Regions from separate parts of the Pleomorphomonas sp. T1.2MG-36 genome, predicted to be linked through region 1. Evidence: riboswitches for the same ligand, from Rfam matches in the RefSeq annotation. Region 1 holds a riboswitch; each other region holds the start of a gene.
The links. A riboswitch is a leader RNA that binds a small molecule or an ion and turns the genes downstream of it on or off. The one in region 1 is predicted to bind cobalamin.
Positions count from the first base shown of each region.

Region 2: another riboswitch for cobalamin. It lies ahead of QQZ18_RS15140 (energy-coupling factor ABC transporter permease); the one in region 1 lies ahead of QQZ18_RS11650 (TonB-dependent receptor plug domain-containing protein).
Region 3: another riboswitch for cobalamin. It lies ahead of QQZ18_RS18380 (DUF1636 domain-containing protein); the one in region 1 lies ahead of QQZ18_RS11650 (TonB-dependent receptor plug domain-containing protein).

Region 1 covers NZ_CATNLY010000023.1:35,638-42,787, reverse strand. Annotated here, with positions in the region: gene QQZ18_RS11650 (TonB-dependent receptor plug domain-containing protein) at 1-1,723, opposite strand, end outside; cobalamin riboswitch at 2,003-2,204, opposite strand; gene QQZ18_RS11645 (DUF1638 domain-containing protein) at 2,351-3,064, opposite strand; gene QQZ18_RS11640 (ASKHA domain-containing protein) at 3,077-4,711, opposite strand; gene deoC (deoxyribose-phosphate aldolase) at 4,817-5,518, opposite strand; gene QQZ18_RS11630 (helix-turn-helix transcriptional regulator) at 5,647-6,528, opposite strand; gene QQZ18_RS11625 (corrinoid protein) at 6,599-7,150, opposite strand, start outside.
Region 2 covers NZ_CATNLY010000023.1:805,003-812,152, forward strand. Annotated here, with positions in the region: gene QQZ18_RS15120 (ABC transporter ATP-binding protein) at 1-429, opposite strand, end outside; gene QQZ18_RS15125 (carbohydrate ABC transporter permease) at 426-1,253, opposite strand; gene QQZ18_RS15130 (carbohydrate ABC transporter permease) at 1,250-2,152, opposite strand; gene QQZ18_RS15135 (ABC transporter substrate-binding protein) at 2,274-3,503, opposite strand; gene QQZ18_RS15140 (energy-coupling factor ABC transporter permease) at 3,892-4,569, opposite strand; cobalamin riboswitch at 4,602-4,806, opposite strand; gene QQZ18_RS15145 (solute carrier family 23 protein) at 5,090-6,385, shown strand; gene QQZ18_RS15150 (winged helix-turn-helix transcriptional regulator) at 6,402-6,842, opposite strand; gene QQZ18_RS15155 (zinc-binding alcohol dehydrogenase family protein) at 6,945-7,150, shown strand, end outside.
Region 3 covers NZ_CATNLY010000045.1:165,662-172,811, forward strand. Annotated here, with positions in the region: gene QQZ18_RS18375 (transglycosylase domain-containing protein) at 1-561, opposite strand, end outside; cobalamin riboswitch at 1,020-1,221, shown strand; gene QQZ18_RS18380 (DUF1636 domain-containing protein) at 1,313-1,678, shown strand; gene cobW (cobalamin biosynthesis protein CobW) at 1,675-2,703, shown strand; gene cobN (cobaltochelatase subunit CobN) at 2,766-6,092, shown strand; gene cobG (precorrin-3B synthase) at 6,089-7,150, shown strand, end outside.

The DNA of each region.
Region 1 (7,150 bases):
CGGTCCAGTCCCAGGTCAGGCCGGCGTCGAGCAGGAAGTAGTTGGGCAACTGGCGGATCTGGCCGACCGAATAGTCGGTGTCGATGCTGTCGCCCACCCATGTGCCACGCAACGTCAACGTCGTGCGATCGTTCGCTTTCAGCGTCGCGCCGGTGGTTACCTTGTGTCTGGGAACCCGCATCAGCCTGCTGTCGTTGGCATCGACGGCTTCGGTAAAGGTGTAGCCGGCATCCAGCGTCAGATTGTCGAGCAACTTCAGCCGGCCGGTGAACTCGATGCCCTGGCTTTTCGAGGTGCCCTCGATCTGGGTGTAGGCCCATGTCGAGGTATCGTAGCTGATGAGATTGTCGGTATCGATGTTGAAGTAGGTCAGCGACAGGCGAGCGCGATTGTCCCAGACCTGTTGATCGATGCCGATATCGAAGCTGCGGCTCTCCTCGGGCTTCAGGTTGGCGTTGCCGTAGGTCGGGGCATGAAGCTCGTAGAGCGACGGCGGGCGGAAGCCCGTTCCCCAACTCGTCCTCAACTTGGTCGACTGGGTGGCCTCCCAGGCGGCGGTGACGCGCCCGGTGGGATGATCGCCCCAGCTCGAGTGATGATCGTCGCGCAAGGCGGCGGTCAGGGTGACGTCGGTTATCGGCTTCCACGAGGCCTGCGCGAACACGCCGGCGTTGTTCATGCCGGCATCGACGCCTCCGGTCGTCCTGGCGTCTTCCGTCGTGTAGTCGAGGCCGGCGGACAGGCCGATCGTCTCCGTCAGGGCCAGATTGCCCAGATATTCGATCTTCGTCCTGCGGCCGTCATATCGCCCGGGGCTGGAATCGTAGACCTCGCGCGTGAGGTCGTAATGCTGCACCGCGATGGTGTTCTTGAGCCTGCCGTCGAGCAGGTTGAAATCGGCGCCGACCCTGGCTCCGACCTCGCGTCCGATGGTGTGAAACCGCAGTGCGCCCGTCTCGTCGATGGGCTGACCGAACCCGGTCATCCAGTCGTAGGAAAAGTCGTCGTAGTTGCTGCGCCGGTAGGTGTAGCGGGCAGCCGCGAACAGGCGCAGGGCCTCGTTGGCCCGGTAGCTGGCGTTGATCGAGGCGGTGCTATTGCCGTAGCCGTCGGCTTCGGTGTTGCCGTTGTCGCGCTCGGCGGACGAAAAGCCAGACGTCTGAAAGCGCTGGAACGAAGCGCCCATTTCGAGTGCGTCGGTCGCGGCCGAAACGCCGTAGCGGACGGACTTGGTCCCGTAGGATCCGCCGCCGACACTCGCGCTATGATGCACGCCCTTCTCATCGGCGGTGCGGGTGGTGATGTCGATCACGCCGGCGACCGCCGTTCCGCCGTAAAGGGCAGACTGCGAGCCGCGCAGAACCTCGATCCGCTCGACGTCGCCAAGAAGAAGATTCTCGATGCTCGGCCCTGCCTGAGGCTGGGTCGGGTCGGAGACGTCGATGCCGTCGACGCGGACCAGAACATAACGGGCGCCGAGGCCGCGCATCTGCATCGTCGTCGTCGAGCCTGCCGGTCCCGCCTGGGAAAAACCCAGTCCGGGAACTCGCGCCAGCAGGTCCAGGACCGTTGTCTCGCCGCTCCGCTCGATCTCCTTGCGGCCGATCACCGTCACGGACGATCCGACCGCGGCTTCCTCGGTCGGAGTGCGGTTCGCCGAGAAGACGACCTTGCCGAGGTCATGCGCTGCCGTCTCGTCGGCCAGCGCGCCCTGGCAGGGCAATGCCGCCGCCAACGCAGCAAGAGGTGCCGCACGGCAGACCGTGGGTAGCCGTAAGTTGCCGTTTCCAAATCGTTTTCTTGTATTCGTCACGCGCCCATACCTCCGCCGTCAAGTGTCGCACCGGTCCCTCGCGGATCTCGCAAGGGCGGTGTTTTCGGAGCCGTCGGTTGGCGGGCTGATGATCGGCAAGCAAAGGCCATCGGTCGGTTCCGCGTCGCGAACGGCGTTGTCGTCATCACTCACGCGGAAACCCGTGACCCAATACCCCACGTATCGGGATCAGGAGTGACAGAAGCGGCAGGTCTCCTGGCTCACGAGTCATCGTCGGATCCCGCCTTCCCGGTGGCAACGCCGCCAGTGGCTTCTTGGGAACGACTCGTCGTTCACAGTTACGGGGGTAGCCGCGGAATCGACCCGCTTTGGGATCTCACCGCTGTTCCCTTTGCCCGTCTCGCGACGGACCGCTTCAAACCTTGGGTAGCATGCGGGCACACTGAAGACCTCAGTCGCCCTGACTTACTGGCTGGCCCAGTCCATGAAGAGCCAGCGGTCTCCTAGTCCTCCTATTCGATTGCTGCCTGCTCAAAGCCGAGCGGGCAGCCCTACACTATAAAGCGAGTCGCCGGCTCATGGCTCGGTTGCACTCCCGCAAACGGCACGATGTTCACACCTTGCCGGTTGGCTCGCCATCATCATGTCGAGCGTGATGCACTCTCCCGGCGGAACCATCAGGACGTCGCCGTTCCAGTCGCCGTCCGCCATCTGCTTCAGAAGCGCGAGACTGCCTTCCATCTCCACGTAGTCCAGGCCGAAGTTTGCCGCGTGGGTGCGAGCGTAGAGACGATCGCTTTCCAGCGGTTCTACCCCTGGCATGGTGATGTAGACGAGCCGCCGGTAGTGGCCGAGCATCTCTTGCATGACCGCCGCCGCCCGCTCCTGGCCGAAGCGCTTTTCAAGACGCGGATAGTCGTCGAACACCGAGCCGGTGCCGTCGCCGATGTAGCCGCGGGTCAGAAAGTAGCTGCCCGGATCGCTCTCGAGAAGGTCGTTGCGGGCCTGGCGCGAGCCGAGAAACGCGCCGATGCAGTCATCCGTGCGCAAGAGGACGAGCCGCGACTGCCGGGTCGACAGGCCCACGGTTGCCTGCGCGCAAAGACCGTAGCCGAGATAGATCGGGTCGTAACTGCCATCGGCCGCCTCGACGGCCGCCCGAAGGGCTTCGTGCAGACGGCGAGGGCGGTTGTGCAAGCCGATTTCCAAGCTCTCGAACGACCAGTCGGCCGGCATCAGCGCTCGGAGTTCGTTCAGCATGACCTGGCAGGCGATGACTTTGGGCGTCATGGCGATCGTCCGTCACATGAGGCAGTTCGAGGCGAAGACGGTGTCGAAATCAGGTTGCGCGGCGAGTTCGAGGTAGCGGACCTCCGCCGCAAGCCGAACCGCCTGGCTTCGTGCGCCGCCGCAAGCGACGAGCCGGCAGGCCCCGGTGCTGGCGACATTGCCGATTTGTTCGACGGATTTGCGCGGCACGTCGGGCAGAAGGCCGACGGTGATCGCGTCGTCGATGTCGATGAAGTTTCCGAAGGCGCCGGCGACAAGAATGTGGTCGAGATTCCGGCTGGACAGCCCGGCATCCCTCAGCAGGAGATCGAGGCCGGTGCGGATGGCCCCCTTGGCAAGCTGGATTGAGCGGATGTCGGTCTGCGTGAAGACGAGGGGGGTATCGGCGAACTCGTCCGTCAGAACGAACTCACGCTTTCCGCTCTGCTCGCGGACACGCAACCGATCCTTGTCGAGGCGCCCGCGCGCATTGACGATCCCCGAGCGTCGAAGGGCGGCGACCAGCGACAACGCACCGGAGCCGCAGACGCCGATCGGCGGTTGCCCGCCGATGGTCGACAGATGGAGGTCGTCGTCGATACGGGCGGAGTCGATGGCCCCCGGAGCTGCGCGCATTCCGCAGGAAAGGCCCGCCCCCTCGAAGGCCGGACCGGAAGCGCAGGACACGCTGGTCAGCCTGCCATTGGCATGGAGCGATATTTCCGTGTTGGTACCGATGTCGAGCAGCGCCCAAGTTCCGGACGGCGGCTGGGCTAGAACCGCCATCAGGGCGGCGATGTGGTCACCGCCGATGAAGCCGGCGATGCTCGGGGCGCAATAGAGCTGCGCGCCCGGCGCGACGGCGAGGCCGAAATCGGCCGCCGGTCGCTCGACCATAGCCTTGGTCGTCGGCGTGAACGGCACTTTGGCGAGACCGTCGACGGCGAGCCTCAGAAGCAGGTGCTGCATGACGGTGTTGCCCACGACGGCGACTTCACCGATGCGCGTCGTTTCGCCATCGGTGAGCTCGTCGGCAAGCGCGGCAATGCCGCTCACAGCGGAGGCCTGCAGTTGCCGGCGCTGCTCGTCTCCGGCCAGGGCATGGGTGAGCCGGCCGATGATGTCGCCTCCGAAGACGGTCTGCGGGTTGGGCCGCGAACCGCTTCGCAACACCTGCCCGGACGTCATGTCCACGACGGCTGCCGCGAGGTTGGTGGTTCCGAGGTCAACGGCGAGCCCGAGAGGCGACGGTCCTGTCACGGGTCCGACGAGCGCTGCACCGCGCCGCCAGCATCGGCCCGTGGTCGGCACCAGAAGAGGCTGCTCTATGGGGACTTGGTCGAGGGTCGCGTGCTTGCCGGCCGAGACAGACCGGACGCTGCTCCGCTCGGGAACGTGAACCGTACAGTCGCCGGCCGGAAAGGTCTTGCAGGCTCGCCGCCAGCCGGCGGCGATCTCTTCGTCGGTAAACCCATGCTCCTGCGAAGACGAAGCGTACAGATCCTGCCCCTCAATGCGAACGGCGCAGGAGCGACAGGTTCCATGCCCACCGCATGCCGACTCGAGGGCCAACCCCACATGGCGGGCAACGGTCAGTATCGACTGATTGCCATCACTGGTCGCGGTAAGACCCGAGGGTTGGAAGGTAATCGCATGCAACTGGGACATGATCTCGTCGATGTTTAAGCGGCGCCCGCTTCGGCCGCGCTGGCCATCGGGCTTCCCGGGCAATGCGAGACGAGGCGCATCGCCCGGGATATCCGAAGGTCTGGATCAGTAGGCGTTGGGGTTGCCGACCACGCCGTCGACGATGGCCGGTCCGGAGCTGGTACCAACAAGCTCGGCGCCCGCCTCGAACAGCGCCTGCATCTTCTCGCGGGTGTTGACCTTGCCCGACACCTTCACGCGGCACGGCAGCTCGACGTTGGCCTTGAGGATCTTGACGTGCTCGACAATGGCCTCGCAGCCGCCCTTGCCCCAGCCGCTCGACTGCTTAACCCAGTCGATACCGGCCTCGCTCGAGTAGCGGCCGGCCTTGGCCTGCAGCTCGGGGGTGGTGATGTAGCCGAACTCCAGCATCGACTTGATGACCATGCCTTCCTCGTGGGCGACATGGGCCATCTGGCGCAGCTCTTCGAAATATTCCTTCTCCTGACCGCCGAGCAGCAGGCCGGGGTTGGGCGGGAAGTCGAGCTCGTCGGCGCCTTCCTTGGCGAGGAGACGCAGCACCGCGATCTTCATCTCGAGAGTGTCGTTGGCGGTCGGGAAGTTGACCGTCGAGGCGATCTTGATGCCGGTGCCGGCCAGCACGGTCTTGGCAAACGATACGAAGCACGGCGCGATCATGGCGGCCTGGAAGCCGTAGGCGACGCAAGTCTTGAGATGGGCGGCCATGCCATCGCGCGTCAGCTCCGAGCTGACGTTCGTGTACTGGATCGCCTTGGCAACGGCCTTCTTGTCGGTGAAATCGATCATGGAATGAACCTCCTGTTTTGTCCTTCGCCTAGGAACTTAGCGGTGTTTCCGGCGGCGGTGGATGGTGGGCTCTCTCAAAAACATGGATAGGATTCTCATTCGTTTTGGCCGTCCGTTCCGGCCATGGATCAGCGCTCCAGGGTGCGAAACTGGCGGGGAGAAACGCCGACATTCTTTCGGAAGTCGCGAGAAAAATGCAGGGGATCGTCGTAGCCGACGGCAAGGGCGACCGCGGCGACGGTCTCGTCGGTCTCGACCAGAAGCCGCTTGGCCTGGGAGAGGCGGTAGCCGCGCAACCAGTTGTGCGGCGTCTGGCCGAAGCCATACTTGAACAGGCGGAACAGATGGGACTTGCTGACCCGGCACGTCTCGGCGAAGCGATCGACCGTCCAGGTTTCCGTATAGTGCGTGCGCACTTCGCGCACGAGGCGAGCGAGGCCCCGGTGGCTTGCCTCGACAGGGTCGAGCAGATGGGATCTCCGGCTCTCGGTCAGCTTTTCGACCATAGTGGCGGCGATCCGTTCGGTGGCCGCCGCCGCCTGCATCGAGTGCGTGCTGATCTGGCGCAGGGCGTCCTGCATCAGCTCCTGGATGGGGGCGGCGTCGGTGAAGGCGAATATCGGATCGGCTTCGACCGCGAGCGCCGTCTCGAGGCGGTTGAGGTTGGCGCCGTCCATGCGCAGCCACAGGATTTCCCAGGGCGTGACCGGATCGGCAAAATGGGCGTGCGGCCGTTGAACGGGGATCCAGGCGAGCTGGCCCGGTTCGACACGGTGGACAGAACCGCCAACCCGGACATGGCCGACGCCATCCAGGCAGAAGATGAACTCGTGGCCGGGCGCCCGTTCGCGCTCGATGCGATAGTCGGCGCTCGCGGCGATGTGGCCCGCCCGGAGCAGGCGATAGTTGAAGGGGCTCGACCAGGTGTCGAGGCCGCTATAGTGCGACTCGAAAACGCGCATGGGCCGCGAGGAGGGGCTGCCATCGGTCGGGGGCGCGTTGTTGCTCATCCATTCTCCTCACTGCGGCGAAACTGGCCGGAGGCGCGCTGGGGGGGACGCGCGCCTCCGGCTGCGCACGTCAGGCCGCCTTGGCCTCGGCGCAAAGACGCTTGGCTATGGTTGCCGCCACGGATGCGTTCTCGCCAAAGGCATCCGCGCCGACCTCTCGGGCATACTCCTCCGTCACGGGGGCGCCGCCAATCATGATCTTGACGCCATCGCGCACGCCGGCGGCAACCATCGCCTCGATGGTGGTCTTGATGGCCGGCATGGTGACGGTGAGCAAGGCCGACATGCCGACGATCTGCGGCTTCTTGTCGCGGACCGCCGCGATGAAGGTCTCCGGCGGCACGTCGATGCCGAGGTCGATGACCTCGAAGCCCGCACCTTCCATCATCGACACCACGAGATTCTTGCCGATGTCGTGGAGGTCTCCCTTGACGGTGCCGATGACGATCCGGCCTGTCGGCTCGACGCCCGAGGCGGCGAGGATCGGCCGCAATAGCTCGAGTCCGGCCTTCATCGCGCGCCCGGCCAGCAGGAGTTCGGGGACGAAGTACTCCTCGATCTCGAACAGCCGGCCCACCTCGGCCATGGCAGGCACCATGGTTTCGGAGATCAGGGCCGACGG
Region 2 (7,150 bases), 770 kb from region 1:
GACGCGCTGGCGCTGGCCGCCGCTGAGCTCGCGCGGATAGCGGTGAAGAAGGTCGGACAGACCGGTGGTCGCGGCCACCTCGGCTGCGGCCTTCTTGCGTTCGGCCTTGGAGACGCCATGCACCCGTAGCGAGTAGGTGAGGTTCTCCTCCACCGTCATGTGCGGGTAGAGGGCGTAAGATTGGAACACCATGGCGACATCGCGCTTGCGCGGCGGCAGCTTGGTCACCACCTCGCCGGCGATCGAGATGTCGCCGCCGGTGATCTTTTCCAGGCCGGCCAGCGAGCGCAGCAGCGTCGACTTGCCGCACCCGGACGGACCGACCAGCGCGACGAAGCTGCCCTTGTCGATGGACAGGGTGATGTCTTTCAGGGCGTGGTAGGCGCCGTAGTGCTTGTTGACGCCGGAAAATTCGATCTGCGTGGTCATTTCAGGGCTCCGGAGGTCAGGCCAGAGACGATGCGCCGCTGCAGCAGCACGAAGGTCGCCAGAATGGGCGTCACGTAGATCGAGGCGAAGGCCATGATCCGGTTCCATTCGTTGGTGTTCGGGCCCATGAATGCGTTGAGGCCGACCGAGCTCGGCTGCAGCTCGATTTCCTGGATCAGCGACTTCGAATAGACGAACTCGCCGAAGGCCTGCATGAAGATCAGGATGGCGGAAACGAGGATGCCGTTGCGGGCAAGCGGCAGCACGATCGACCAGAAGGCGCCGACGCGCGAGTTGCCGTCGACCAGAGCCGCCTCCTCGAGTTCCATCGGCACGCTCATGAAGGTGGCGCGCACCAGAACGATGAAGAAGGGCATGCTCTTGGCCGCGATCGCCAGGATCACCGCCGTGCGCGGGTAATCGAGAACGCCGGTGAGGGTGAACAGCACGAAGATCGGCGTGATCATCAGCGAGGCCGGCAGCACCTGAAGCATCAGGACGAGAAACAGCCCGACATCGATCCAGACGTTGCGATAGCGGGCGAGCACATAGGCGGCGCCGGTGCCAAGCACGGCGATCAGCGCCACCGAGCCGGACGCGATCACCACCGAGTTCCACAGGAACTGGCCCATGCCCTTCAGCTGGAACACGAAGGGAAAGATCGACCACTGCGGATCGTCCGGCCAGAAGGATGGTGGCGTCGCGAACATCTCCGAACCGGTCTTCAGCGCGGTGATGTACATCCAGTAGAGCGGGAAGAGATAAATGGCGGCGAGCAGCAGCGCGATGACGAGCAGCAGCCGGTTCCTATTGGTCTCGCTCATCCTCTCACCTCATGACGGGTCGACCGGACGTAGTAGACGGACGCAAGCATCACAACGACGATCATGATCACCGAAATGGCGGCGCCCTTGGCGAAGTCGTACTGCTTGAAGGAAAGGTCCCAGGCCCAGTATTGCGCGACGTTGGAGGCGTTGTTCGGACCGCCCGAGGTGATGGCGGCGAACAGATCGAACTGTTGCAGCGTGAAGATCAGACCGAGCGAGATCAGCGCGCCGATGGTCGACCGCATCATCGGCAGGGTGATCGTCCAGAAGCGGGTCAGCGCACCGGCACCGTCGAGTTCGGCCGCTTCATAGAGGTCGGCGGGGATCGACGACAGGCCGACCGACAGCAGGATCATGTTGAAGGACATGCCCAGCCAGATGTTGGCGATGATCACGCTCCAGAGCGCGAAGGCCGGATCGGAACGCCAGAAGACGTTGCCGGAGATGATGTGGAGCTCGCGCAGCACGAAGTTGAACACGCCGAAGTCGCCCGACAGCAGCCAGTTCCAGACAGCACCGACCACCAGGCCCGGCATCACCCACGACACCAGGAACAGGCCACGCAGCCAGGAGGCACCGGGGAAATTCGTCCAGAAAAACAGCGCCAGCGCGAAACCGAGCAGGAACTGACCGGCGATCGAGGCGACGAGAAACGTCGCCGTATGCCCCATGATCGGCCAGAATTCTGGCTGGGCGATCAGTTGGCGATAGTTGTCGAAGCCGACCCAGGGCCGGATGAAGCTGCCGAGACTGAACATGTCCACGGCCTGGAAGCTCATCACGACATTGTAGACGAGCGGAATGCCCGACAGCACGATGAGAAAGGCGAGCGGGACGCCGATCAGGCAGAGGTCGAACCCTCGGCCGTCGACGAGACTGGAATAGAGGCGTCGCATCGGTCCTCCCCGCATCCACGCCGCGGCCGGCCGCCGGCACGGAGCAACGCCCTTGCCGGGCGCTGCGGTCAACACGCTGGAATGGCGCTCCGGCCCATGCCGGAGCGCCTTGTCGAAAGGGTCAGCCGAGAATGCCCTTGATGGTGGTGGCAGCCTGATCGAGCGCGTCCTTGGGGCTCGCCTGACCGGTCAGCGCCGACTGGATGGCGTCCTGAATCGCCTTGGAAATCTTCATCCAGTCAGGATGCGGGCCACGAGGCTGGGCGTATTTCAGCTGTTCCATGAACACCTTGACGGCGGCGTCCTTCTTGGCGTCGCCAGTCGCAGGGATGTCGATATTGGCGCGCGCGGCGAGCTGGCCCCAGTCGGGGAAGACGCGCGGGTCCTGCGATACGAAATATTCCAGCGCCTTGAAGGCCTCGTCCGGGTGCTTGGAGCTCTTGAAGATGGCCCAGTTGAAATCGCCCATGGCCGACGAGCGCGGCGCACCGACTTCCGGTACCGGCATGAGCGCCACGCGCCAGTCGAACTTCGCCTCCTGCGACATGCGATTGAGTTCCCACGGCCCGGAAATGACCATGGCGGCGTTGCCGGAGTTGAAGGTGCCGGTGGAGTCCCACTGGCCGCGCGTCAGCGTATCCGGCGACGCGAGCTTTTCGTCGAGCAGCGTTTTCCAGATGGTGAGCGCGCGGACGGCACCGTCGGTGTTGATCTTGTCAAAGCCGCCGCCGGTCATCTGCGCCCACGGCAGGAACTGGAAAGTCCCCTCTTCCGAAGCCTTGGCCGAGAAGGCGATGCCGTAGACGTTCTTGGCGGGATCGTTGAGCTTGCGGGCGGCGTCGACGAGTTCATCCCAGGTCTGCGGCGGCTTGTCCGGGTCGAGGCCCTTCGCCTTGAACATGTCGACGTTGTAGTAGAGGGCGATGGTGTTGGTGGCCTTCGGCACGCCGAACAGCTTGCCGTCCCAGGTGACCGAGGCCAGCGGGCCGGGGAAATAGTCTTCCTTGTGAATGACGGCCGACTTGGCTATGCGGTCGGTGAGGTCGAGGAAGACGCCGTGCGAGGCGAACAGCGCATGTTCGGGATTGTCGATGGCGATGATGTCGGGCGCCTGACCGGTTGAATAGGCGCGCATCGCTTCCGAGGTCACATCGTCGAAATGGATCTGACGGTAGACGACCTTGATGTCGGGATTCTTCTCACCGAACTCCTTGGCGAGGTTGAGGCCCGGCTGCGTCTCGCTGTCCTGACACCAGATGGTGATGGTGACCGGGTCGGCAGCATGCGCCGCCATGCCGAGCGCCGCGGCGCCAGCATAGAGCACCGCCCCCAGAATTGCCGATGTCTTCATGCTCCCTACTCCTCCAGTTGGCCGGCCGGCCCCGGCTCGGGATGACCGGCGGGACCGAGAACGACGGGCAGCGGTTCGACAGGTTGTCCGGCCTCAAAAGAGCAAGATTCACCGTTCGCCATCCATGCTCGCCGGCACGGTCATGGCGCCCGAAGGCCTCAGTCCGGACAGGACTCTCCTCCCTGCCTGCTTGCCACCGTAAACGTTTACGACGTTATGCGGAAAGGCTCGCGGCTGTCAAGACCACCGGAGGTCGACCACCGGCGACACTGCGCGTCGGCGAGAGGAAACGGGCGAAGAGGTAGTGAGGCGAGTACAGGCTCAAAAAGCAACCACGCCGCCCCGATGGACCGGGGCGGCGCGGCAACACTGCGTCAATATGAAGCGGTCAGGCGGCGTCGTAGAGGCGGCGCTCGACCAGGAAGCTGCCCCGCAGACCGTGGAGGAGCTTGGCGCCGGCAAGGACCGCCAGATCGACAAGCGGCTCGACGAGGATCACCAGCATGTAGGCGCCGCCGAACGAGCCGATGGCCGCGAAATTGTCGACGGTGAAGCCCTGACCGTAAAAGGCCCAGAAGCCAACCCAGGCGACAATGCCCGCCTGATAGGCGGTGGAGAGCGCGAGCGCCTGCCTGTACTTCAAATCGACATAGGGCGTGGCGGGCGCGACGATGCCGCGCGCCAGCGCGCTGAGGCCGAACAGCGGCACCAGAAGCGTGGTGACGTTCATGCCATACTGGGGCAGGTCGAAGGGAGCGAAGAACAGCCCCTGGATCAAAAGACCGAGCGCAAGGCCGATAGCGGCAGGCGCCGCGCCGAACAGCAGGAACAACGTCGAGCCGAGGATCAGATGCACCTCGGACACGCCGACCGGATAGTGCGGCAGCACTTCAAAGAACGAAAAGACAAGCGCAGTGGTGGCAACGCTACGCAGCCCCAGCGACAGAACGCCGTTCTCGCGCGCCATGTTCCAGGCAAGCTTCACGCCGTAGCCGGCCGCGCCGGCCGCCGTCAGATAGCTGAGCCAAAGTTTACCGTCGGCCACCAGGCCGGGTTCGATATGCATGTCAGTCTCCTTTTCCGTCTCACCCGACGGAATCCGATATGTTGCGCGAGGCCGGTCTCCTGGCTCGTGGATCGCTGCCTGTCGTCCGCCTTCCCGGGAGATCCCAGTGGCTTTCCGGACGGAGACTCACCACGCACAGTCGCGGGGGCGGCCGGGGTTCGGATCGTGATCCTTCCCCGTTCCCGTTTCATCTCGGCGGCCGCATGCCGCCGAAACACCTTGCACACCCTCACCTGCTGGCAAGCCGTCATGGCTGTCAAGCCGATTCGGCTGCGCCAACCGCGCCTCGCGGACATCGGCTGCGCTGATTTTTCTGTGGATTACCAATGGGTTGAATTCTGACCATCTGGTCAAAATGTGCGTTTTCATGTTGAAAATCAGCGTCTCGCGCACCGAGCCCTCGGCCGGGGTCGTAGAAGGCTGCTCTTTCGCCTTCTTACGTCTTGGAGATAGTGACCATCTCGCCTTTCCCATGCGGCCGCCCACGGGGGGACGACCGGGGACAACAGACGAGACAATCATGACAACAAGCCCAACCGAAGGCTGGTTTCCGCGCTGGAAGCTGACCACCGCCGATCGCGTCGCGCCCGAGGAGCGCCTGCCCTGGCCGCAGACCCTGATCGCCGGCTTCCAGCACGTGGTCGCCATGTTCGGCTCGACGGTGCTCGCACCGATCATCATGGGCTTCGATCCCAACGTCGCCGTGCTGTTCTCCGGCATCGGCACGCTCATCTTCTTCATCGTGGTCGGCGGCCGCGTGCCGTCCTACCTAGGATCGAGCTTCGCCTTCATCGCCGTGGTGATGGCCGCCTCCGGCTATGCCGGGACCGGCGCCAACGTCAACATTTCGGTGGCGCTCGGCGGCATCATCGCAGCCGGCGCGCTCTATGCGCTGATCGGCCTCATCGTCATCAAGATCGGTTACGGCTGGGTCGAGAAGCTGATGCCGCCGGTCGTCACCGGTGCCATCGTCGCCGCCATCGGTCTCAATCTGGCGCCGATCGCCGTGAAGGGCATCTCCGCGACCGGCTTCGATCGCACGGTCGGCCTGATCACCATCGTCGCGGTCGGCGCCGCCGCCGTTTACTCGCCGGGCATGCTGCGCCGCATTCCGGTGCTGATCGGCGGCCTCGTCGGCTATGTCATCTACTGGCTGGGGGCCGCCTCGTTCGGCGACGTGCCGATCGACTTCTCCAAGCTTGACGCCGCCCCCTGGTTCGGCCTGCCGACCTTCACGGCACCGACATTCTCGACCAGCGCAATGGCGCTGATCGCGCCGGTGGCGATCATTCTGGTCGCCGAAAACCTCGGACACATCAAGGCGATCGGCGCAATGACCGGCCGCAGCCTCGATCGTTATGTCGGCCGGGCGTTCCTTGGCGACGGTCTTGCCACCATGCTGTCAGGCAGCTTCGGCGGCACCGGCGTCACAACCTATGCCGAGAACATGGGTGTGATGGCGGTGACCAAGATCTACTCGACGCTGATCTTCGTCATCGCGGCAGCGATCGCCATCCTGCTCGGCTTCTCGCCGAAGTTCGGTGCGCTGATCGGTACCATTCCCGGCCCGGTGATCGGCGGCCTTTCCATCGTCATCTTCGGCCTGATCACGGCGACTGCCGGCCGCATCTGGGTGGAGAACAAGGTCGACTTCTCCGAAACCAAGAACCTGATCACCACGGCAGCGGCGGTGATCGCCGGCGCTGGCGATCTCACGCTCAACATCGGCGGCTTCACGCTGGGCGGCATCGGCACCGCGACCTTCGGCGCCATCCTGCTCTACGCGCTGCTCGACCGCGGCCCGAAGCGGGCCTGACCGGACGGCCGATCGATCACTCGATCGGTTCGGGATCGTACCTTGCCCACTGGTGCCCACCGGCCGTCTGGCCGGTCGGTGCCGGTGGGTTTTGTTTTTCACCAACCGCCTTGGGCTTACCGAAGCGGCCGATGTTGGCATCGCCCCAAACCTTCAGCGCCATCAGTACGGGCTCCATGGAGCGGCCGAGCGGCGACAGCGAATACTCCACCTTGGGAGGCACTTGCGGATAGACGGTGCGCACGACAAGCCCATCTTCCTCCAGTTCGCGCAACTGGTTGGTCAGCATGCGTGGTGTCACCGACGCAAGAATGCGGCTCAACTCGCCGAAGCGCAGCGTCCGTTCCAGCAGATGGAAGAGGATCACCGACTTCCATTTTCCATCGATGAGGCCGATGGCCGCTTCCACCGCGCAGCCGGGCGCGCAGTCGAAGCGCGAATGCCGGACCTTGGCCATGACACTATCCTTTTATGCAGTATTGGCGTCTTTTGTGCGTATTGGCTAATGCAGATGGTAGGAGCAACTATGGCGCATATCAACCGCAAAGGAAGTTGCCCGATGAAAGCCATTGCCTACCGCCAACCCGGCACCATTGACCGGCCAGACGCACTCCTCGACGTCGACCTGCCGACACCGGTTGCCGAAGGACGCGACCTCCTCGTCGAGATCGCCGCCGTCGCGGTCAATCCGGTCGACACCAAGGTGCGCAAGAGCGCCGCGCCAGCTCCGGGAACGCTCAAGGTGCTCGGCTGGGACGCGGTGGG
Region 3 (7,150 bases), on a different contig from region 1:
GTTGAGATACATCTCCAGGAGTTCGTCCTTGGAGAAGCGCCATTCCAGCCAGAGCGCCAGCACCGCCTCCTGCAGCTTGCGCTCCAGCGTGCGGTCGGGCTGCAGGAACAGGTTCTTGGCGAGCTGCTGGGTCAGCGTCGAGCCGCCCTGCACCACCGAGCCCGCGAAAAGGTTGGTGACCAGCGCGCGGGAGAGGCCGATCGGGTCGACGCCGAAATGGTGGTAGAAGCGGCGGTCTTCGATAGCCACTACCGCTTCGGGCAGGAAGGGCGACATGTCGGACAGCGACACCTCTTCGCCGCCCGTGTCGCCACGGTTGGCGATGATGGTGCCGGAAGCATCGACGATTTCGACGTTGGGTGGTCGGGTCGGGACCTTCCAGTCGTCGATCTGCGGCATGGTGGCAACGGTGTAGCCGATGATTCCGGCGACGCCGATCAGCCCCCAGATGCAGAGCACCACGCCCCAATAGACGAGGCGACCGAGCAGACCCATGCCGGACCGTCGGTTTCGTCTCGACTGGCGCTTGGATGGCTTGCGGCGCGGTCGGCGTTCGGTCATCTCCGCCTCCTCGCCATCATCGTCGAAGCGGGGCTCCACCCGCTCGACTCGTCCCGCTCGGCCGCTGCGCGAGTTCGGCAGGCTCCTCGGGGGCGTAAAGCGGTCGCCGTCGCGCGCGGAAAAATCGCCGTCTTGGGAGGGCGCCTCGAAAGTCGGCTCCGCCCGCTCGCGTCGGATATCCCGTCTGTCGCTCCGCATCGTTCGCCGCCACTCCTGAGGTCTGGGCCACACGCCCGTGGAGCATCCGATTCACCCTAAATGAGGCGGTTTAAGGGGGCGTAAAGGATGAGGCCGCCTGGGCACGCGCCGTCGCGACTTCGGCGCCAAGCGGCGCCGCGCGAAGCGGAAGCCGAGGGCCGGAGGCCCGCCGGCGCTTGAGGGGCAAGAAAACCGGCGGTTTAAGGGGGCGTAAAGGATGACGGCGTGCCGCTTGGTTGACTTTGCCTCGCAACAAGCCGCAAATGGTCAGGCGCGACGGTCCTTCCTCATGGAGGAGGGCGCAAGAGGGAACGCGGAATCGGGTGATCCCGAAAGCCGTGGCTGCCCCCGCAACTGTGAGCGGCGAGCCTGATGCCCCGTATGCCACTGATCTGAGATCGGGAAGGCTGCATCCGGCGACGAACCGCGAGCCAGGAGACCTGCCGCCGCGCACGGATGTCAAGACCGCCGGTGGGGCGGGGAAGGACCAGATCATGACGCATGCCCCGGCGGCTTCCGGCCGCCGTTTGTCGACGTTTACGGAGAGCCGGCCATGACGGCTCATCCGATCACACTGCATGTCTGTCTTGCCTGCCGCGCAGCGGGCGACGACGAGGCTTGCCGGGCCGGTGCCCGTCTCCACGCCACTCTTGCCGCTCGCCTCGAAGGACGGAGCGACATCCGTCTTTCCGGTGTTGAGTGCCTCTCCGTCTGCAAACGGCCCGTTACCGTCGCCTTCGCCGCGCCGGACAGGTGGACCTATGTCGCTGCCGACGCCTCTGATCCTGACGAGGTGATCGCCGCCGCCGAGCGCTACGCGGCGAGCGACGATGGCCGCGTGCCATGGCGAGAGCGTCCGCCGCTTCTGAAGTCGGGCCTCGTCGCCCGCATCCCGCCACAGCCGGAGCCCAACCGATGAACGCCCAGCCCAAGATCCCCGTCACCATCGTCACCGGCTTTCTCGGATCCGGCAAGACGACGCTGATCCGCCATGTCATCGAGCGGGCCGGCGGTCGCCGCCTCGCGCTCATCGTCAACGAGTTCGGCGACGTCGGCGTCGATGGCGACATCCTCAAGGCCTGCGGTGCCGCCGATTGTCCGGAAGACGCTATCGTCGAGCTCGCCAATGGCTGCCTCTGCTGCACCGTCGCCGACGATTTCCTGCCGGCCATCGAGGCGTTGACCAAGGGCGCCCGCCGTCCGGACCATATCATCGTCGAGACCTCGGGCCTTGCGCTGCCCAAGCCGCTGATCAAGGCGTTCGACTGGCCCGACGTGCGCGCCCGCCTCACCGTCGACGGCGTGATCGCGGTGGTCGATGCCGCGGCCGTCGCCGCCGGCCGCTTCGCCGACGATCCGGAAGCGGTGCTTGCCCAGCGACAGGACGATCCATCGGTCGATCACGACAACCCGCTCGAAGAGGTCTACGAGGACCAGCTTCTCGCGGCCGATCTAGTGGTCCTCAATAAGGCCGATCTTCTCACCGACGACGAACTGAGGCGCATCTCGGGCGACATAGCCGCGTCGTTGCCGAAGGCGGTCCGCGTCGTGCCGACCTCGGAGGGCGAGATTGCGCCGGAAATCCTGCTCGGGCTGGCTGCCGCCGCCGAGGACGATCTCTCCAGCCGGCCGAGCCATCACGATGGTCTCGGCGAACATGATCACGACGACTTCTCGACCTTCGCCGTCGAGATCGGCGCGGCCAGCGACCCGGACAGTCTGATCGCCCGACTGAAGGCGGTCGCCGAGGCGCACGACGTTCTGCGCATCAAGGGCTTCGTTGAAATTGCCGGCAAACCGATGCGCCTTCTGGTGCAGGGCGTCGGCGGCCGCTTCCGCCATGCCTTCGATCGGCCCTGGCCGGCCGGTCCGCGCCGCAGCGCGCTGGTGGTGATCGGCGAAAAGGACATCGACGAGGCAGCCATTCGCGCGGCTCTCGCCTGAGCACCCGCCCGAAAAGTTGCAGACCTTTCGGATAAGCGGAAGAACGAAGCAAGGAGGCAGGCTTGCATATTCTGGCCGAACAGATTCGCTCGCTCGACGACAGCGTCGCGGCGGTCGATCTCGGCCAGTCGCCGGCCGAAGTCGTGGTGTTGTCCTTTTCGGACAGCGATCTCGGTCTCGTCGCCGCCGTGCATGGACGGCTCGGTCCAGATGCGCCGAGCCTCCGCCTCGCCTCGCTCGCCGCCTTGCGCCATCCCTATTCCGTCGATCTCTACCTTGAGAAGGTCGCCGCAAAGGCGCGCTTCGTGCTGGTGCGTCTTTTGGGTGGCGCCGACTACTGGCGTTACGGCGTCGACGAGCTTTCCATGCTGGCGCGCTCCAAGGGCATCCATCTGGCGCTGATCCCAGGGGACGACAGGCCCGATCCGCGCCTTGCCATGGCGTCGACCCTGCCGCCGGACGATCTTGATCTTCTCGAGCGCTGGTTCGCCTTTGGCGGCCCCGACAACGTATCGGCAGCACTTGCCTTCATTGCCGCGCGTCTGGGACGCGATACCGCTTGGCGCCAGCCGGCGCCCCAGCCGGCCTTCGGGCATTTTCCAGGAGGCTGTGCCAGCGGCGACCGGCGCGTGCTGATCGTCGGCTACCGGGCGCTGGTCAATGCCGGTGACGCCGCGCCGATCGAGGCGGTGGCCGAGGAACTGGCGACGGCCGGTTTCGCGGTGTTGCCGGTCTGGGTTACGTCGCTGAAAGATCCGGAGGTCGCGGGACCACTCGGCGAAGCGATGTCCGTCTTCAAGCCCGACATCATCATCAACTGCACGGCCTTCTCCGCCCGCCGCGACGACGGAACGACGCTTCTCGACGCTGCCGACGTGCCGGTGATCCAGGCGCCTCTTTCCACCCTGTCGCGAGAAGCCTGGACGTCGTCGTCGCGCGGCCTGTCGGCTACCGATCTTGCTATGAGCGTGGTCCTGCCGGAGGTGGACGGGCGCCTCGATGGTCCCGCCATCAGCTTCAAGGCGCCCACCGATCGCGCCGAAGCCCTGGAGTACACGCCGATCCGTCACAGGCCCGACGGGGACGGCATCGATCGCCTCGTGCGCCTCGCGGACGGCTGGACGCGATTGAAACGGATGCCGCGCTCTGATCGGCGCATCGGTCTCGTGCTCTCCAACTATTCCGGCAAGGGTGGTCGTACGGCTTATGCCGTCGGTCTCGACGGACCGGCCTCGCTCGTCGCCATTGCCGAGGATCTCAATGCGGCGGGCTATGATGTTGGGCCGCTGCCCGACGAGAAAGCACTGATCGGTGCGCTGGAAAGCGGGAACGCCACCGTCAGCATCCCGCTTGCGGACTATCAAATTTGGTTCTCCCGTCTGCCGCAGGCACTCCGTGCGTCGATGACCGGAGCTTGGGGCGTCCCGGACGCGGACCCGTTGGTCGAGAACGGTGCCTTCCGTCTTGCCGCCATCGTCGCCGGCAATCTCGTCATCGCGGTGCAACCCGATCGTGGTCGGCGGGACAGCCGCGCTGCCGATCATCACGATCCCAATCTTCCGCCGCGCCATGCCTATGCCGCCTTCTATCTCTGGCTCAGGCACGGCTTCGACGCCCACGCCATGGTTCACCTCGGCACTCATGGCACGCTCGAATGGCTGCCCGGCAAGGCGGCTGGTCTTTCAGGCGAGTGCGCGCCCGCAGCTCTTACGGACGGGTTGCCCGTCGTCTATCCGTTCATCGTCAACAATCCCGGCGAGGCGGCCCAGGCCAAGCGCCGCATCGCGGCCGTCATCCTCGGACATCTGACCCCGCCGTTGACCCGTGCCGGTGTCCATGGCGACATCGCCGACATCGAAATGCTGGTCGACGAGTTCGCCAACGCCCAGGCCTTGGATCCAAGGCGGGCTAAGCATCTTGCCGCCGTGCTGACCGACAAGGCGGAGGCTGCGGGCATCGCTGAGGCGGCTGGCCTGTCCGCCGACCTCGATCCGGCCGACAAGCTGGCGCGGCTCGATGCCTGGATCTGCGACGTCAAGGACATGCGCATTGCCGACGGTCTGCACGTGTTCGGCCGGGCGCCCAGTGAGAGCCGCATCGCCGCTCACCTTGAGGCGCTCGGCGGCGATGTCTCGGCCGCCGGCGCTTTCCTTGCCTCGGCCCACGCCGAACGGGAGGGGCTCTTGGCCGCTCTCGACGGCCGGCGCGTGGCGCCGGGGCCGTCCGGGGCACCGGGTCCGAGGCGGCTCGATGTGCTGCCGACAGGGCGCAACCTCTATGCCATTGATCCGCGCGCCGTGCCGACCCGCACCGCCATGGAAATCGGCGCCCGCACGGCCGAGGAGGTCGTCGCGCGCTACGTCGAGGACCACGGCGACTGGCCGAAAGCCATCGTGCTCGACGTCTGGGCGTCGGCATCGATGCGCACCGGCGGCGACGATATCGCGCAAGGTCTGGCCCTCCTCGGCGTCAGGCCGACCTGGGATGCCGCCTCCGGCCGGGTGTCCGGCTTCACGGTTCTGAGCCCTGCCCGCCTCGGACGGCCGCGTGTCGATGTGACGTTGCGCGTTTCCGGCCTGTTCCGCGACGTCTTTCCCGGACAGATCGCCTTGTTCGATCAGGCGGTGAAGGCGGTGGCCTCGCTCGACGAGGACGCGGAGACCAACCCGCTTGCCGCTTGCTGCGATTCGTCGCCGTCCCGCATCTATGGTGCCGCGCCTGGAGCCTTCGGCAGCGGTCTCGGCGAGATGAGGCCGGAGGATCTGGCCGCCGACAGAACCACGTTGGCCGGCGCCTATCTCGCCGCCTCCGGCTATGCCTATGCAGTCGACGGGGAAGCCGCAGACGCCGAGGGCTTTGCCGCCCGCGTCGCCTCCGCCGATGCCTTCGTCCACGTGCAGGACCTCGACGGCCAGGACCTTCTCTCCAACGACGCCTTCGCCTCCCACGAAGGCGGCTTTGCGGCGGCCTCGGAAACGCTCGGCGGGCAGGCGGCGCTCTACCACGTCGATACCACCGGCGATGCGCCGAAGGCGCGCGCGCTCGGTGAGGAAATCGCCCGCGTCATCCACGGCCGCGCCGCCAATCCGCGCTGGATCGCCGGACAGATGCGCCACGGCCATCGTGGCGCGGCGGAAATCTGCGAGGCGGTCGCCAATCTCTGCGCCTTCGCGGCCCTGTCGGATGCCGTCGACCCCCGATACTTCGACCGGTTGTTCGACGCTACCTTCGGCGACGATCGAGTGCGCGACTTCCTCGTCGAAGCCAACCCCGCAGCGGCACGCGATGCGCTTCTGCGGCTGCGGGTGGTGATCGATCGGGGCGCCTGGTCGCTTCGCCGCAATTCGGTGGCGGCTCGCTTCGCCGAGACGGAGGCGCGCCTTCGATGAACCAGCCCCTCATTCGCGGTTGGTGTCCTGGCGTGCGCCGCCCCATGCGGAGCGGCGACGGTCTGATCCTGCGTCTGCGGATAACCGGGGGGCGTCTTGTCCCGGAGACGGCGCGGGCCATTGCCGACATCGCGCTTCGCCATGGCAACGGCGAGCTGGACCTCGGCCGGCGCGGCGGGTTGCAGCTTCGGGGAGTCCGGGAAGACGGCTTCGCCGCCCTTCTCGCCGAAGTCGCCACCCTCGGGCTGCTCGACGCGGATGCCGGCGCCGAGGCAATCCGCAATGTCGTTGCCTCGCCTCTCTCCGATCTCGACGAGGCGGCCGAGGGCGATGCCTTCGGCCTCGCAGGGCAGCTGGAGGCAGCGCTCGTCGCGGAGGGCTCTCTCCGGGATCTACCGGCCAAGTTCGGCTTTTCGGTCGACGATAGTGGTCGCATCGGCCTCGGCGCCGTGCCGGCCGACGTCCGCCTGAAGTTCGTGCGCGGCGGTGTAGCGATCTCGCTCGATGGCGGTGCGCCAACGACGAGGATCCAGCCTGGGGAGGCGGTCGGTGCCGTCCTTCGCCTTGCGCGCGCCTTTCTCGATCTTGCGCCGACCGTCGATCCGCAGCCGCGTCGCATGGCGGCATTGGTCGGCCACATCGGCGTCGAGGCCGTGTTTGCCGCCGCCGGGCTTGAACCGACCGACGGCGCGTCGCCCGATCGGTCCGAACCTCCTCCGCTGGTTGGCGCCTTCCCCGCTCATGTCGGCGTTGCTTTACCATTTGGCCGGCTCTCTGCCGGCCAGCTTCGCACCCTAGCCGACCTCGCGGCGTCCGACATTCGGCTGACACCCTTTCGCGCCGTCCTGTTGCCCGGCGTTTCCGCCGATGCCCTGCCACGTCTCTCCGAAGCCGGCTTCATTACCAGATTCGACGATCCGCTCCTCGCGGTCGCCGCCTGCCCGGGCGCGCCTGCTTGCGGCTCGGCCGAAATCGAGACGCGCAGCCTGGCCCGTCGTCTCGCGGCACTGAAGGCTGCTCGCGGCGTCTGGCTGCACATCTCGGGCTGCGAAAAGAGC